Regions from separate parts of the Cytobacillus sp. FSL R5-0569 genome, predicted to be linked through region 2. Evidence: riboswitches for the same ligand, from Rfam matches in the RefSeq annotation. Region 2 holds a riboswitch; each other region holds the start of a gene.
The links. A riboswitch is a leader RNA that binds a small molecule or an ion and turns the genes downstream of it on or off. The one in region 2 is predicted to bind thiamine pyrophosphate.

Region 1 (4,381 bases), 2.3 Mb from region 2:
ATCATTACGACTATAACCTTTAGATTGATAATATTCGAGCATTTCACTAGGTAAGCCCTCTTTTGAACTTGAAACATTTCCAAGTACAGAACTTAATGTCACTTCGCCGTCTTCGTCTTTCAAAGCATTATAACGTTCCCAGTCTACCGTTGTATCAATGCCAGGTAATAGATGAAGATTCTCACTAACAAGAGCAAATTCATCTTCATTGACATTTTTGTTCTTTATAAAATGAGGTGTCAACATTCGACTACTTGCCATTTCTCGAAATATCGCTAAAACTTCTAGTTCATCCTTCTTAAAAGCATTCAGTTCTTCTTCTGTTATTCGTTCCCGCGTTCGTTTATATATTTCGTCATCTACTTCTTTTGATGACATATCACTTGCTAGCAATTTATCTTTTTCTTTATCCGATACTTTTTCTGCTGCTTCATTCGGATACTTTATTATCCAAAAGTCTTGTTTATCTCTTTCAGTAATCGCCTTCAAGTCTTCTTCCGTGTCTTTTTTAATCATCTTCGCTAAAAGCTCTGATGTCTGAATCATTTCTTCTTGTGTTGTAGATTGGGAGCGAGTATAACTTATGGCTAATTGGGGTTTATTCCCTACAACCAGTCTACCTTTACTATCATAGATCTGCCCCCTAGGTGCCGTGCTTGCTACTGGCACCTCCACTTCCCGTTCAATCTCTTTTTTATAATTCTCTCCGTAAACAATTTGAACAATACCTAAGCGGAAGATTAGAATCGAAAAGAGTATAAATACTGCAAAAAACATTAAATTAATCCGAAAAACCATTTTTTTATTTCGTTTTTTTCTTCTCTGTTCTCCCGCCATCGTCAACACAACCAATCATCAAAGTATGAATGTTCTTAATTATTACTATATGTAACTATTATATTTCACAAATATGTTATCTATTAAAATTAGATTAATAATATAAACTATCTTACAACAAATATCCAATTTTTTCAATTGTTATGAAGAAATATTTGATAAAAAAAGATCAATTTTACACTTTCAGTAACATTTCTCTAAAGACGATAGATGGTGAACAAATCAGGTATCCACTCGACTGCCTTTTAAGTGATGATTGTTCTTCATTTTTTATTAGCTAAATAAAAAAATCGATTGTTAACCAACCGATTTTTTCATTTGACTCATTTGAAGTTTTTGACGATATACTGTTGGCTCATATAACATGAATACTCCAATTAACCCAATAATCGCAAAGCTTAAAGGAATATAAAGTCCATATTGATAAGCGGTTGTAACGTCAAAATTAGCAAAATGGTCCAATACTTTTCCAAAAATTGCTGGCAGCAACACTGCGCTAAGAAAGCCTCCCGTATTAGCGAAACCGGAAATAAGCCCCACTTCCTTTATATGAAAGGACTGTCTAACAACTGTAAAGGTTAGAGCACTTGCACCATTTGCATAACCTATGATTACGAATAAAAGAATGAATAATAAATATGGTGGCTCTCCACCCATCAATACTAAAGTGATCCAAGCAGAAACCGACAGCATCTGCACAATGACATACGGTGCTTTGACTCTGTCAAAAAAAGTAGATAGATAGGTTGTTAATGGTGCTCCGATAATGGCACCAAATAAGCCGTACATAATTACTTCACTTGCACTTGATCGTGATAAACCGTAAATGTCCATACCATAGGGAACTGCCCAAGAGCCAATAAAGCCGATATATGTGCCCACTACACCAAAGTGACAAAGGAATGTCGCCCAAGCTTGGCGATTGACAAGTAATCTTCTTATGATGACTAATAACGGTTCATTTGTTTCTTTTTGATTTTTTTCTTCTTCCATTTGAAATTTCTTCTTAGGATATTTTATTAAAACAACATAAAGCCCCATACCAAGGGTGAATATTACAATGCCAACAATTAAAAATGGAAGTCGCCACCCTAATAGAGAAATGGTCGAACTAAAAGGAACTGTTGCTAATAAGAATCCTAAACTTCCGGTCATTCCGGCAAATCCCACTAGCATCGAAAACTCCTGCTGCTTGAACCAAATGCTCAAAACAAGAACTAAATTGACCCATATAGTAGCATCGCCAATTCCACATAATAACCTAGCAAAGATGAGCATATAACTATTATCTAACGAACTATACAGGATGGTACCTAGCCCGTTTAGCAGTGTTCCAGCGACTAGAAATACATTGGGACCAAATCTATCAGAGAATAATCCGATGGGAATTTGCAATCCAGCATAAGCAAAAAATTGAATACTCGTTATCAGCCCAATCGTTGCTGCAGTTAAATGAAATTCTTCCATTAATTGATCAGTAATTAAACCAGGTGCTGTTCTTTGACTAACCATAAATAAATAGGCTAAAAGTAAAACACCAAATACAACCCATCTGTACTTACTTTGTTGTTTATTCATTTTTAAAACGCCTTCCTCAATTTAACATTCGTCTCTCATTATACGCTTATTGTCATTATATATATATAGGAAGTTTATATGTCTATGAGGGTGGAGAAGTAGAAGTCATTTCTATTGACTAGATGAGTAGTTTTTGAAGTCCGAACTTCTTTTTAGGAAAATCCGATACAACAAATTGTCTTTATTCCATAAACAAACCTGATACTACAACGATTATAAAGGGTATGATGTTAACAGAATTGAGTTAGTATGAACTAACCTTATTCTGTTAACACTATTCCCGCTTTCATTTATGAAGTTTTATGCATATGTTTTATCACTTAGCCACTTTTCTTGGGTATAAGCCATTTCCCAAAAAGCTAATTCATATTGACAGCTAATGGTAAATGCCATTTTCATTTTTTCTTTTTCTGTTTCAGATGCCATTTCAGCAAGCCGATCAAGATGATGAATTTGTTCCAGTACAAGTTTAACAAACCATTCTCCACCGTATGTATCAATCCAGGTACGATAGATTTCTTCTTTTGGTTTTGCCCCTTTAAAGCTCTGCCCAATATCATAATAAATCCAATAACACGGAAGCAAACTAGCGATGACCTCGCCAACTGTGCCTGTCTCTGCTACACGATATAAATGGGATGTATATGCATAGGCAGTAGGAGCGGGTCTAAACTGGTTTAACTCTTCTTCAGAAACTTTTAATACCTCCATAAATTTGTTATGTAACCCTAGTTCAGCTTCATAGGTACCTTGCGCATGCGAGGCCATTCTTGAGGTCATATATAAATTCTCTGCTTTAGAAGCAGCGATTGCTTGCACACGAGCAAAATGTGATAAATAGTAAGAATCTTGTAACACATAAAAGCGGAAACACTCAATTGGTAAATCTCCCTTAGCAATTCCTTTAACAAAAGGGTGTTCAAAATTCGCTTCCCATATATCATGGACTTCTTTCCTTAACGATTGTGTAAACGTTTCTTTTGTTGTCATCATTTCTACCTCTTCTCTTTTTTTTATCGAGCATAAAAAATCCAGAAAAGCGAAAAACCACTTCCTATAAGAAAGTGGTTACTGTATACATTATTCATTTAGTTATAGTTATAATGTTAACTAAATTTATATACGCCACTTCCCTACGCTGGTATCAACCAGATCAGGTTCTAAGAGTCTTAAAGTTATTACACTTTAATCTCAGCCTTTTAAAGGCACCCCTAGTGGATTTATTCAATTATGCTTTCAAAGTTATGTTATCATCTTATCAATAAATGTCAACCTAAATGAAAACTGCAAGTTTAGTAAATAAGCAATGTCGAGCTTCTCTTTCAGTAACCATTATGAAACAAGTTGGATGAATGCTTCAACTGACGTAATACCCGGCTTAAATTGGCATTGACTCAAGGATGGATAACACCAAATATTCTCCAAGCATTTAAACTCTCTGCCGTTAGACCAGACCCTCCCCCCCCTTCTCGTTCGGTGAAGTTTTTCTTTATAATGAAAGCTTTCGACTTTTTATCAGCTTAAAATATGTTTATACTAGAATTATGATTTTGGATAAAGAATGGGTGAATACTACTTGGAAACACATATTTTTTCAAAGGGAGAAGAAATCGCCAACGCGATCGTACACGGAATTGGTGCGCTATTAAGTATTGCGGCTCTCGTCATTTTAACTGTTTTTTCATCCTTATATGGAACACCTTGGCATATTGTCAGCTTTGTTCTTTTTGGTACAACGATGGTTATTTTATATTTCTCATCAACTTTGCTACATAGTTTACCTGCTGGAAAAGCAAAGGATGTATTTGAGATTCTCGATCATTCTTCCATTTACTTTTTTATTGCTGGAACGTTCACACCGTTTCTATTTATAACAGTTAAAGGACCCTTAGGATGGACTTTATTTGGTCTTGTTTGGGGGCTAGCGATTGCTGGTACGGTTTTCAAATGTTTTTTTGTTAAAAAG
Region 2 (4,381 bases):
ATCTTGAAGGCTTCTATCGCATTCCTCGAGATACCAGAATAGAAACTGATACAAACTCTGTAGAAGAATATCACTCCAATAATACTTATCGTCTCTCTGTAGCTGAACTAAAAGAAAAACTACAATCATTATCCTATGTTCAAAAAGAGCTAAAAAAATGGAAAAGGTTAAATTAATATATTTGACCGCTCCCTATTTTTCGTGAGTTGAGCACCTTCATTGACCAAGTTAATAATCGCCAACTCACTTACTATTCTTATATATACTGAATTTATAGGGATATCCTACCAACCTTCTAAAGGAAGGTTGTTGTTTGATGTAGTTTCTGATAAATTAGGATTCAACATGACTAGCATATTGAGGAGTTACATACATGGAAATACAAAAAAGTAGTACGATGATACAATCCTTGCAAATAGGCATTTCTATCATCGAATTAATCTATCAAAAAGATACCCCAATGAAATTCTCAACCATTCAAGAAGAAACCGGTATTACGAAAAGTAATTTATATAAATATTTAAATACACTTACGCAATTGAACATGCTCTATCGTGAAAAAGGGACAAACCTGTATTATCTTGGAAGCAAATTGATTCAATATGGTACAGCCGCCTTTGGTAGTCGTGATATTGCCGATGCAATCACTCCGTATATGCAGGAACTTTCTTCGCTTACTTCCTGCACCGTTTCGTTTTCATTATGGACAAACAACGGACCTATTACGACAAAGATTTGTCATTCGAATGAACCACTTCATATTGGTACACAACTAGGCGGAAGCTTACCACCAACATCTGCCGCAGGGAAGATTTTCTTAAGTTTCTTAAACCCAGTACTGACAAAAGATTGGCTAGGAGACGGGGAAGCGATCGATAACGCAGAATGGCAAATGATTCAACAATCGAAAATCTCCTTCGCTACCGAACCTTTAATTCCATCGATTTCTTCGGCTTCCGTCCCTTTGCTAGACTACCAGAATCAATTACTCGGTGCAGTGACAGTTGTTGGATTTAACGATAAGATGCCTAAGGAAGCATCGGATCCGATGAGCAAGCAACTGCTGAAGTTTCACCTACAAGCATCTTCTATGTTTGGCTATCGATATAAACAAGGAAAAATTGAACAATACTGATTGAACGTTCAATCGACCGTTTTAACATCTAGTAGAATAAAATACTAGTGAGAAAATTAAGTTGTTATTTTAAAAATATCCTTTTCTGCGAATAAATTGGAGTTTAGCTTCGACTTAGTCTCACATTTGCTGATATAAGCTCTTTACTGATTTATCAACCTACAAAATAAGTCCATTTTATTGAAAAAGGCCGCCATAAACAAAGATGACGACCTTTTTTATCTTAGTTCATCGTCAATCCATGATCAACGACTAGATTTTGTCCCGTAATCGCTCTAGCGCCTGGAGAGGCTAAGAAAACAACGGCTTCTGCTACGTCTTCTGGTTTTGTCACACGGCGGATAGCAGAGTTATCAGCCACAATCGCAAATACCTCAGGGGTAGTAACAGCACTTGCATCCGTTGTTTCTAATAATCCACCGGAAACCATATTCACATTAATATCATACTGTCCGAGCTCTTTGGCCATATTGCGTGTAAAGCCAATTAATGCCGCTTTGGCTGTTGTATATTCATGGTAGGCAACGACTGGGTTCTGGTAAAGATTCGTGCCAATACCAATCACACGGGCTTGCTGTGAATCCTTTAGAGCCGGAAGAGCAGATTGAACAACATTTAAGCTTGCTTTTATCGCGCCTTCAAACTGGGTTTGATAGCTAGCCCAAGATAATTCCTCTACTTTCGCCTGTGCCACAGGATCAAATTTAAATTGAACTAATGCATTATTTACAACGATATCCAAGCGACCAAAATGAGCAATTGTGTCTGCTACCATTGCTTTTACTGCTTGATGATCTCTTACATCAGCTTGGATAGCCAATGCACGATCTTGTCCGATTTTTTCAACTACTGCATCTGCTTTTTCTTTATTATTAAAATAATTAACGACTACTTTGTAGCCCTCCTTACCAAACTTTTCAGCAATTGCAGCTCCTAATCCACGACTTGCTCCTGTTACTAACACGACTTCTTCTCTCACGCTATTCCCTCTTTTCAATAGATGTAATTAAAAATGTTCAGGGAAACAAAACAAAAGGCTCCCCGAAAATGGAGAGCCTACCATACATATGCATATAGTTGGAAGATGCTCCCTACGATCGTCTTAACGAACAGGTTCTAAGGGTCAGGTTTTAACCTTCTCAACTCATTTTCTGAGTCCCCCTGCAACAATTTTTAATTATTTTTAGTTTAGCATACAAATAGTTTCCTAGCTATGAATCGAAGTTCATTTCGAAACTGACCATTTGCTTTATGTTTCTCACCATTGTTTTAAACGGGGATTCTTATCTAGAATCGATTCATATTGTTTCTCATTACCGTAGAGGCTATTCGGGTCAAGCAGCTTATATCTCTCATATTTTTCTAATCGATCTTTTTCTTTTGCCCAGCCTAAATGCTTGACTCGCATTGTGGATAAACTGTGGGTAAGTTGGAAGATGTTTTCTGGAAATCTCCCACAATGCTGTGGTGTTTCTTTCCAGACAGGCTGAAAGGTTGATCTAACTCTTGCTAGAAATGGACGGTATAAGAAATGTGCTTGCCAGTATTCATCTTCACGATAATGGTCTTCATCCCACATATCATACAGTCTAAAACAGTACAGGTCGATAGTATCCTGTTTAACAAAGTCATCAATATAATCAATAAAACTCTCCTCAAACCATTCATCTGCGTCAAGATTTAATACCCAACCTAAAAAACCATTCGTTGCTTCTAACCACTGTTGTTTTCTTAGTTCCACTTCATTGGCAAACTGGGAGCTTGCATTCTTGACCAATTTAATTGGCATACCTTTTAGTTCTTGCAAGAAAATCGATATAGTCTGATCAGTACTAGCATCATCTATAATCACAGCTTCATCGATAAATGGCTTTACTTTCTTTAACATCGTTTGTAAATAACGACCTTCTTCATTCTTCACAATCATCGATAAGCGAATTTGATGGCTTTCTGCTTTTTCTGGATAAATAGGTAGTTCGCTATAAGCATACTGACATTTTTCTTTAAATGCGGGTATGCCTGTAAGGTCAGAAGAACGATAAATATGATAAGCTGGCAGATGCGTGTCTACATGTAGATCCAGTCCTAATGCCACAGCTCTCACACAAAAATGTCGATCTTCTCCCCAAAAACTGAGATTTTTAATTTTACTAAAATGAATACCTGCTAACAAAGCCTTCCTGCTAATTAGCGTGCACGCACCTAATCCTCCTACTTCATAAACACCTGGAGTTTGTAACTGTTGAATAAAGGCCTCGGTTTGAACGGCCTTTTCTTCGTCTGTTATGGCACCTTCATCCGCCTGTCTCCAGTGGGTATATTCATCTGTTAACCACACCTGCGGATAAGGAATTGTCCCCTCTTGCCAAGCCGTCCAAAATACCTCTGAAACAATTTCTTTTTTCGTGGAAATAAGTGTATGAAGGGTATTCGGGTGTAAAAGCAAATCAGAGTCAATTAAAAACAAATAATCAAATTCTTCAAATTTCGCCTGCTCAATAAGCATATCTTTGAAGCGAGCAACCTTCCAGATGAGAGCATCATTCCAGAAATGGGTAAAGTCGGTACGAATATAGATACTATCTTCTTTTGCGGATAAAATCGCAACATCTTTCTTCCATTTGGCAAAATGACGTAGTAATCTACTTGATTCTTCATTCTGATTATCATCTATGAAAAGATAATGAATCTCCATTGTATCCGTTTTTAAATTGGCTAAGGATAGCAGAAACTCTTTTAAAATATCGGGTTCTTGATTAATTGGACTGCCAATGAGAATTTTTGTATTAACCATAAGCAACATTAACGTTTATTGACAAAACCGTTCACCTCTCTACACTATATTCTCACCATGAATTGCTTGTGTAGTGAAATCAGAAAAATTCTACCCAAAACAAAAAGCAGAGAGTCGTCAGAATCTCCCTGCTCTAATGATGGTGTATATAAGAAATAAGAACATTAATATCGCAATGACGAAGCCGATTTCTACTGCTGGTATATTCCATAGGAGAGATGATTGCCTGCCAAGGGCGGAACCGATAATTAAACCCACCATTATAATGCAAAATGCTAGCAACACGATACTAAATGCTAGCCGGTTGCTGATACGATCAATTCTCGTTAGAAATTTTTCACTGTTTGGCAAGTTCAGTTCGAGCGGGATTTTTCCCTTTTTGATAAGGGCAATCAAATCTTTCAAATTATACGGCGCTTCCTTTAGAATATCAAAATACTCCCCGATATGAG
Region 3 (4,381 bases), 2.1 Mb from region 2:
CCTCAGAAAGAAAACCAGAAATGAGCGCCCCGCAAAAGGGTTTAGCAAGTCACTCAGAAAGAAAACCAGAGATAACCGCCTCACAAAAAGGGAGTTATTCAGCAATTTATTTAGAACCAAACACAAATGAAAGCCGAGCAAGGGAGTGCCCGGCTTTCATAAATTCGTTTAGGATAATGCGAATTACTTAGATAGTAAAAGAAATATTCTAATGAACTATATCCATAATCATCACAAGCTTTATCCTATCCCACTAACAATCAATTCAGCAGCTTCTTCAGCTGTTTTCCCGTCAACATTGATTTTTAGATGATATGGTTGATAATGAGCTTGTCTTTCTTTGTAGAGATGATACATTTCGTCAGTAGAAAGACCATTCAATTTCGGTCTTGTATCTTTAATCAATGGGTATCGATCGAGCCAATTTTCCCATGAGAGCTCGATAAGGACAACGGTACTGTTTTGTAAACAAATTTCGCGGTTCTTACTGTTTAAAAAGGCGCCGCCGCCTAATGAAAGAATCTGTTTTTCTTCGGCAGATAGTTGTTCAATCAATTCGCTTTCAGCTTTTCGAAAAACTTCTTCACCATGATCAAGGAAAATTTTTGAAGTTGACATCCCAAACTGTTGTTCAATGCGTTCATCCGTGTCGATTAAACCCCACTGTAATTTCTTAGCTAATTCCGTGCCTATGGATGTCTTTCCGACCCCCATAAACCCAATAAGTACAATACTCTTATCTTCCATAGACTGTCCTCCCGAATGTTATATAAAATATCATATCATAACGTTTTATGTCGCAACATCGTTTCTATCCAATGTTTTTTATTTTCATTTCTATCATTTCATGTTATATTGACATCATATATTATAAGTTTTCACTGGGGGTGCCTTCACATAGAGGCTGAGATTGAATGCCGTTCAAAACCCTTTGAACCTGATCTGGTTTGTACCAGTGGAGGGAAGTGTGTCGATGTAGTCGTCCTCGCTTCCTTTTGGAAGTAGAGGATTTTTTTTATATATGAATAAATGCTAGGGGTGCCAAATACTTGGCTGAGATGAACCCTTTGAACCTGATCTAGTTAATACTAGCGTAGGGAAGCGAGTGACGTCATACATATCATGATGACCAAAGCCGCTTATTCAAAATAGCGGCTTTTTTATTTTTATCGAAAGGAGGAAAGGTCTATGAATAAAATCCAAAAAATGACGATGACGGCAACGATTGCAGCCATCACTACTGTGTCGAGTAGTCTCATTTTTATTCCGATTGGAATAGCGAAAATTTTTCCGATTCAGCACTTGGCGAATGTATTATCTGCTGTACTTCTTGGACCATGGTATGCCGTTAGTCAAGCGTTTCTTTCATCTACATTGAGAAATATGATGGGGACTGGAAGTGTTTTTGCCTACCCCGGGAGTATGATTGGCGCATTACTTGCAGGGTTCCTTTATCAAAAAACGAAAAAAATTGGCTTCTCAGCACTAGGTGAAGTCGTTGGAACAGGAATGATAGGGGCAGTAGCGACTTATCCGATTAGTACATTACTTTTAGGACAAGAAGCAACCCTTTTCGGATTCCTACCAGCATTTATGGTGAGCTCGTTTACTGGAGCAATTTTAGGATATGGTTTATTAAGAGTATTAATTAAGAATAAAGCTATTGGAGGTTACATCAATGAAAACAGCATTAACGATCGCAGGTTCTGATTCAGGAGGAGGAGCTGGGATTCAAGCAGATCTTAAAACTTTTTCCGCCAATGGTGTGTTTGGCATGTCCGTCATTACGGCGATTACCGCTCAAAATACAGTAGAGGTACGTTCGGTACAGGATATAGAAATCAATATTATAAAAGACCAAATAGAAGCTGTGTTTGATGATATCCAAGTTGATGCTGTCAAAATCGGGATGTTGTCATCTAGTGAGACTGTAAAAATCGTCGCAGACCGTTTAAATCATTATAGTCCAAAAGTGATTGTGTTAGATCCTGTTATGGTTTCAAAAGGTGGACATCATCTTTTAAAGGAACAAGCTATTGAAGCATTAAAAGCGAAAATGTTACCACTTGCGACTGTAATTACGCCAAACATTCCTGAAGCTGAAGTACTTTCGGGTATGACAATTCGCACGGTTGATGATATGGAGCAAGCTTGTAAAAAATTATATGAATTAGGGCCAAAAGCCGTCTTATTAAAAGGTGGACATTTAGAAGGAGAACCGAATGACTTATTATGGGATGGACAAAGTTTCAACTGGTTTAATGGTCGAAGAGTAGAGACAAAAAACACCCATGGTACAGGTTGTACTCTATCATCTGCCATTGCTGCTGGGTTAGCAAAAGGGGAAGAACTTATTGAGGCCATACAGTCTGCGAAAAATTATATTTCCATAGCGATTGAGCATAGCCTAGCACTCGGTAATGGGCATGGTCCGACAAATCATTTTTATGAGTTATACAACAAAGCAAAGATGGAGGAAAGATAATGGCGATTTCAAGTGAAGCAGTTGAGAGAGTCTTTCAGCAGTTACAAGAACATACCCCACTCATTCATCATTTAACAAATACAGTAACTATTAATGATTGTGCAAATGTGACCCTAGCAATGGGCGGTTCACCTGTTATGGCCACCCAACTCTTAGAAGTAGAAGAAATGGCTATGATGGCAGATGGGCTCGTAATTAATTTTGGTACTATTAATGATGCGATGTTTGCGGCAATGATTAAAGCTGGACAAACTGCCAATCAAAAAGGGGCCCCAGTAATATTTGATCCAGTTGGTGTTGGTGCAACCACTTATCGCACAAATAAGGCAAAAGAGCTAATTAGCACAATAAAAGTGTCCATTATTCGCGGCAATGCTTCTGAAGTTTCTGCTCTTATTGGTAAGAATACAAAAACGCGTGGTGTTGATGCAGGGGCAATTGAAATAGCACCTGAAGCACTTGCAAAGGAGGCAGCTGAAGTCCTAAACTGTCTCATTGTTATTAGTGGAAAAGAAGATGTCATTACAGATGGGAAGCAATTAGTTGTGATTGATAATGGAGATTATCTTTTGACGAAGGTAACAGGAACTGGCTGCATGACAGCTTCATTAGTAGCAACTGCTGCTGCTGTTTCAGAAAATTGGTTTGACGGGGCTGTTATTGGTATGGCTACTATGAGTCTAGCAGGGGAAATCGCAGCTAAGAGCTTACATGCCGGTGAAGGGTTAGGTTCATTTCGAGTGAAGCTAATGGATACGATTAGTACAATGAATGCAGCCATATGGCTAGATGGAGTGAGGCAAAACTAATGGATTACCGTTTATATTTAGTCACAGATGATAAAATAGCAAACAATGAATTATATGATATTGTTCGAAGTGGTGTAAAAGGTGGTGTGACCATCGTTCAATTAAGAGAGAAGACAGCGGATGGTCAACTCTTTTATGAAAAGGCGAAAATATTACAATCTATATTAAAACCATTGGATATTCCACTGATTATTAATGATAGAGTAGACATCGCTTTAGCGGTAGGTGCAGCAGGTGTGCATGTTGGACAAGATGATCTGCCATGTGCCGTCGTTAGAAAGATTGTTCCTGATGATATGGTAGTTGGTATCTCTGTATCCAATGTGGAAGAAGCGAAACTTGCTCAAGAACAAGGAGCAAATTATGTTGGAATAGGTTCGGTGTTTCCGACAATTTCTAAATCAGATGCTGATTTATTAGCACCAGGTATGCTCGAGGAAATCATTGCAGCGATTGATATTCCTGCTGTCGCTATTGGTGGTATTCAACTAGAAAACATAAAAATGCTTAAAAATCGAGGGTTAGCAGGTGTTTCTGTTGTCTCAGCAATTAGTAAATCTAAAAATCCAGAAAAGTCAGCTCGAGATTTACTTCAATTATTCCTTTAGACCTAAAAAATATCATAAGTGTAGTTAAAGAGAACTTATTCCATTGACAAGATACTATTAATATACTAAAATTACTTTTGGTTCGAGATATTTCATTTTAGTGTATTTCGAATAAATTATTACGACATTCGGAGGTCTTCACATAATGGCAAAAGTTCTATTTGTAAACGCAAGTGATCGTCCAGTTGAAGCTGGAATTTCTGTAAAAATGTATCATGCATTTTTACAATCATATAAAGAATCAAATCCATCAGATGATATTACGGAATTGAATCTTTTTGAAGAAAACATGCCTTACTATGGTAATGATGCAATCAATGGTACTTTTAAAAAGAACCAAGGGTTGGAATTAACTGCTGCAGAAGAAAAGGGTGCGGCGCTAGTTGAGAAGTATTTAAATCAGTTCTTTGATGCTGATAAAATCGTTTTCGCATTCCCACTTTGGAATTCAACTGTACCAGCTCCATTGATCAGCTATG

Region 1: linked by a shared signal. The riboswitch ahead of tenA (thiaminase II) and the one ahead of MKX78_RS01855 (3-oxoacyl-ACP reductase) in region 2 are both predicted to bind thiamine pyrophosphate.
Region 3: linked by a shared signal. The riboswitch ahead of thiW (energy coupling factor transporter S component ThiW) and the one ahead of MKX78_RS01855 (3-oxoacyl-ACP reductase) in region 2 are both predicted to bind thiamine pyrophosphate.

The regions. Positions count from the first base shown of each region.
Region 1 is NZ_JBBOWW010000001.1:2,675,617-2,679,997, forward strand. Features, by position in the region: gene MKX78_RS13625 (peptidoglycan D,D-transpeptidase FtsI family protein) at 1-837, opposite strand, end outside; gene MKX78_RS13630 (MFS transporter) at 1,135-2,415, opposite strand; gene tenA (thiaminase II) at 2,716-3,405, opposite strand; TPP riboswitch at 3,529-3,638, opposite strand; gene trhA (PAQR family membrane homeostasis protein TrhA) at 3,992-4,381, shown strand, end outside.
Region 2 is NZ_JBBOWW010000001.1:341,109-345,489, reverse strand. Features, by position in the region: gene MKX78_RS01865 (polysaccharide biosynthesis protein) at 1-176, shown strand, start outside; gene MKX78_RS01860 (IclR family transcriptional regulator) at 374-1,135, shown strand; gene MKX78_RS01855 (3-oxoacyl-ACP reductase) at 1,359-2,114, opposite strand; TPP riboswitch at 2,207-2,308, opposite strand; gene MKX78_RS01850 (glycosyltransferase) at 2,394-3,929, opposite strand; gene MKX78_RS01845 (ABC1 kinase family protein) at 4,047-4,381, opposite strand, start outside.
Region 3 is NZ_JBBOWW010000001.1:2,477,472-2,481,852, reverse strand. Features, by position in the region: gene MKX78_RS12730 (hypothetical protein) at 1-191, shown strand, start outside; gene MKX78_RS12725 (shikimate kinase) at 241-747, opposite strand; TPP riboswitch at 874-981, shown strand; TPP riboswitch at 1,025-1,117, shown strand; gene thiW (energy coupling factor transporter S component ThiW) at 1,189-1,710, shown strand; gene thiD (bifunctional hydroxymethylpyrimidine kinase/phosphomethylpyrimidine kinase) at 1,679-2,485, shown strand; gene thiM (hydroxyethylthiazole kinase) at 2,485-3,294, shown strand; gene thiE (thiamine phosphate synthase) at 3,294-3,902, shown strand; gene MKX78_RS12700 (FMN-dependent NADH-azoreductase) at 4,048-4,381, shown strand, end outside.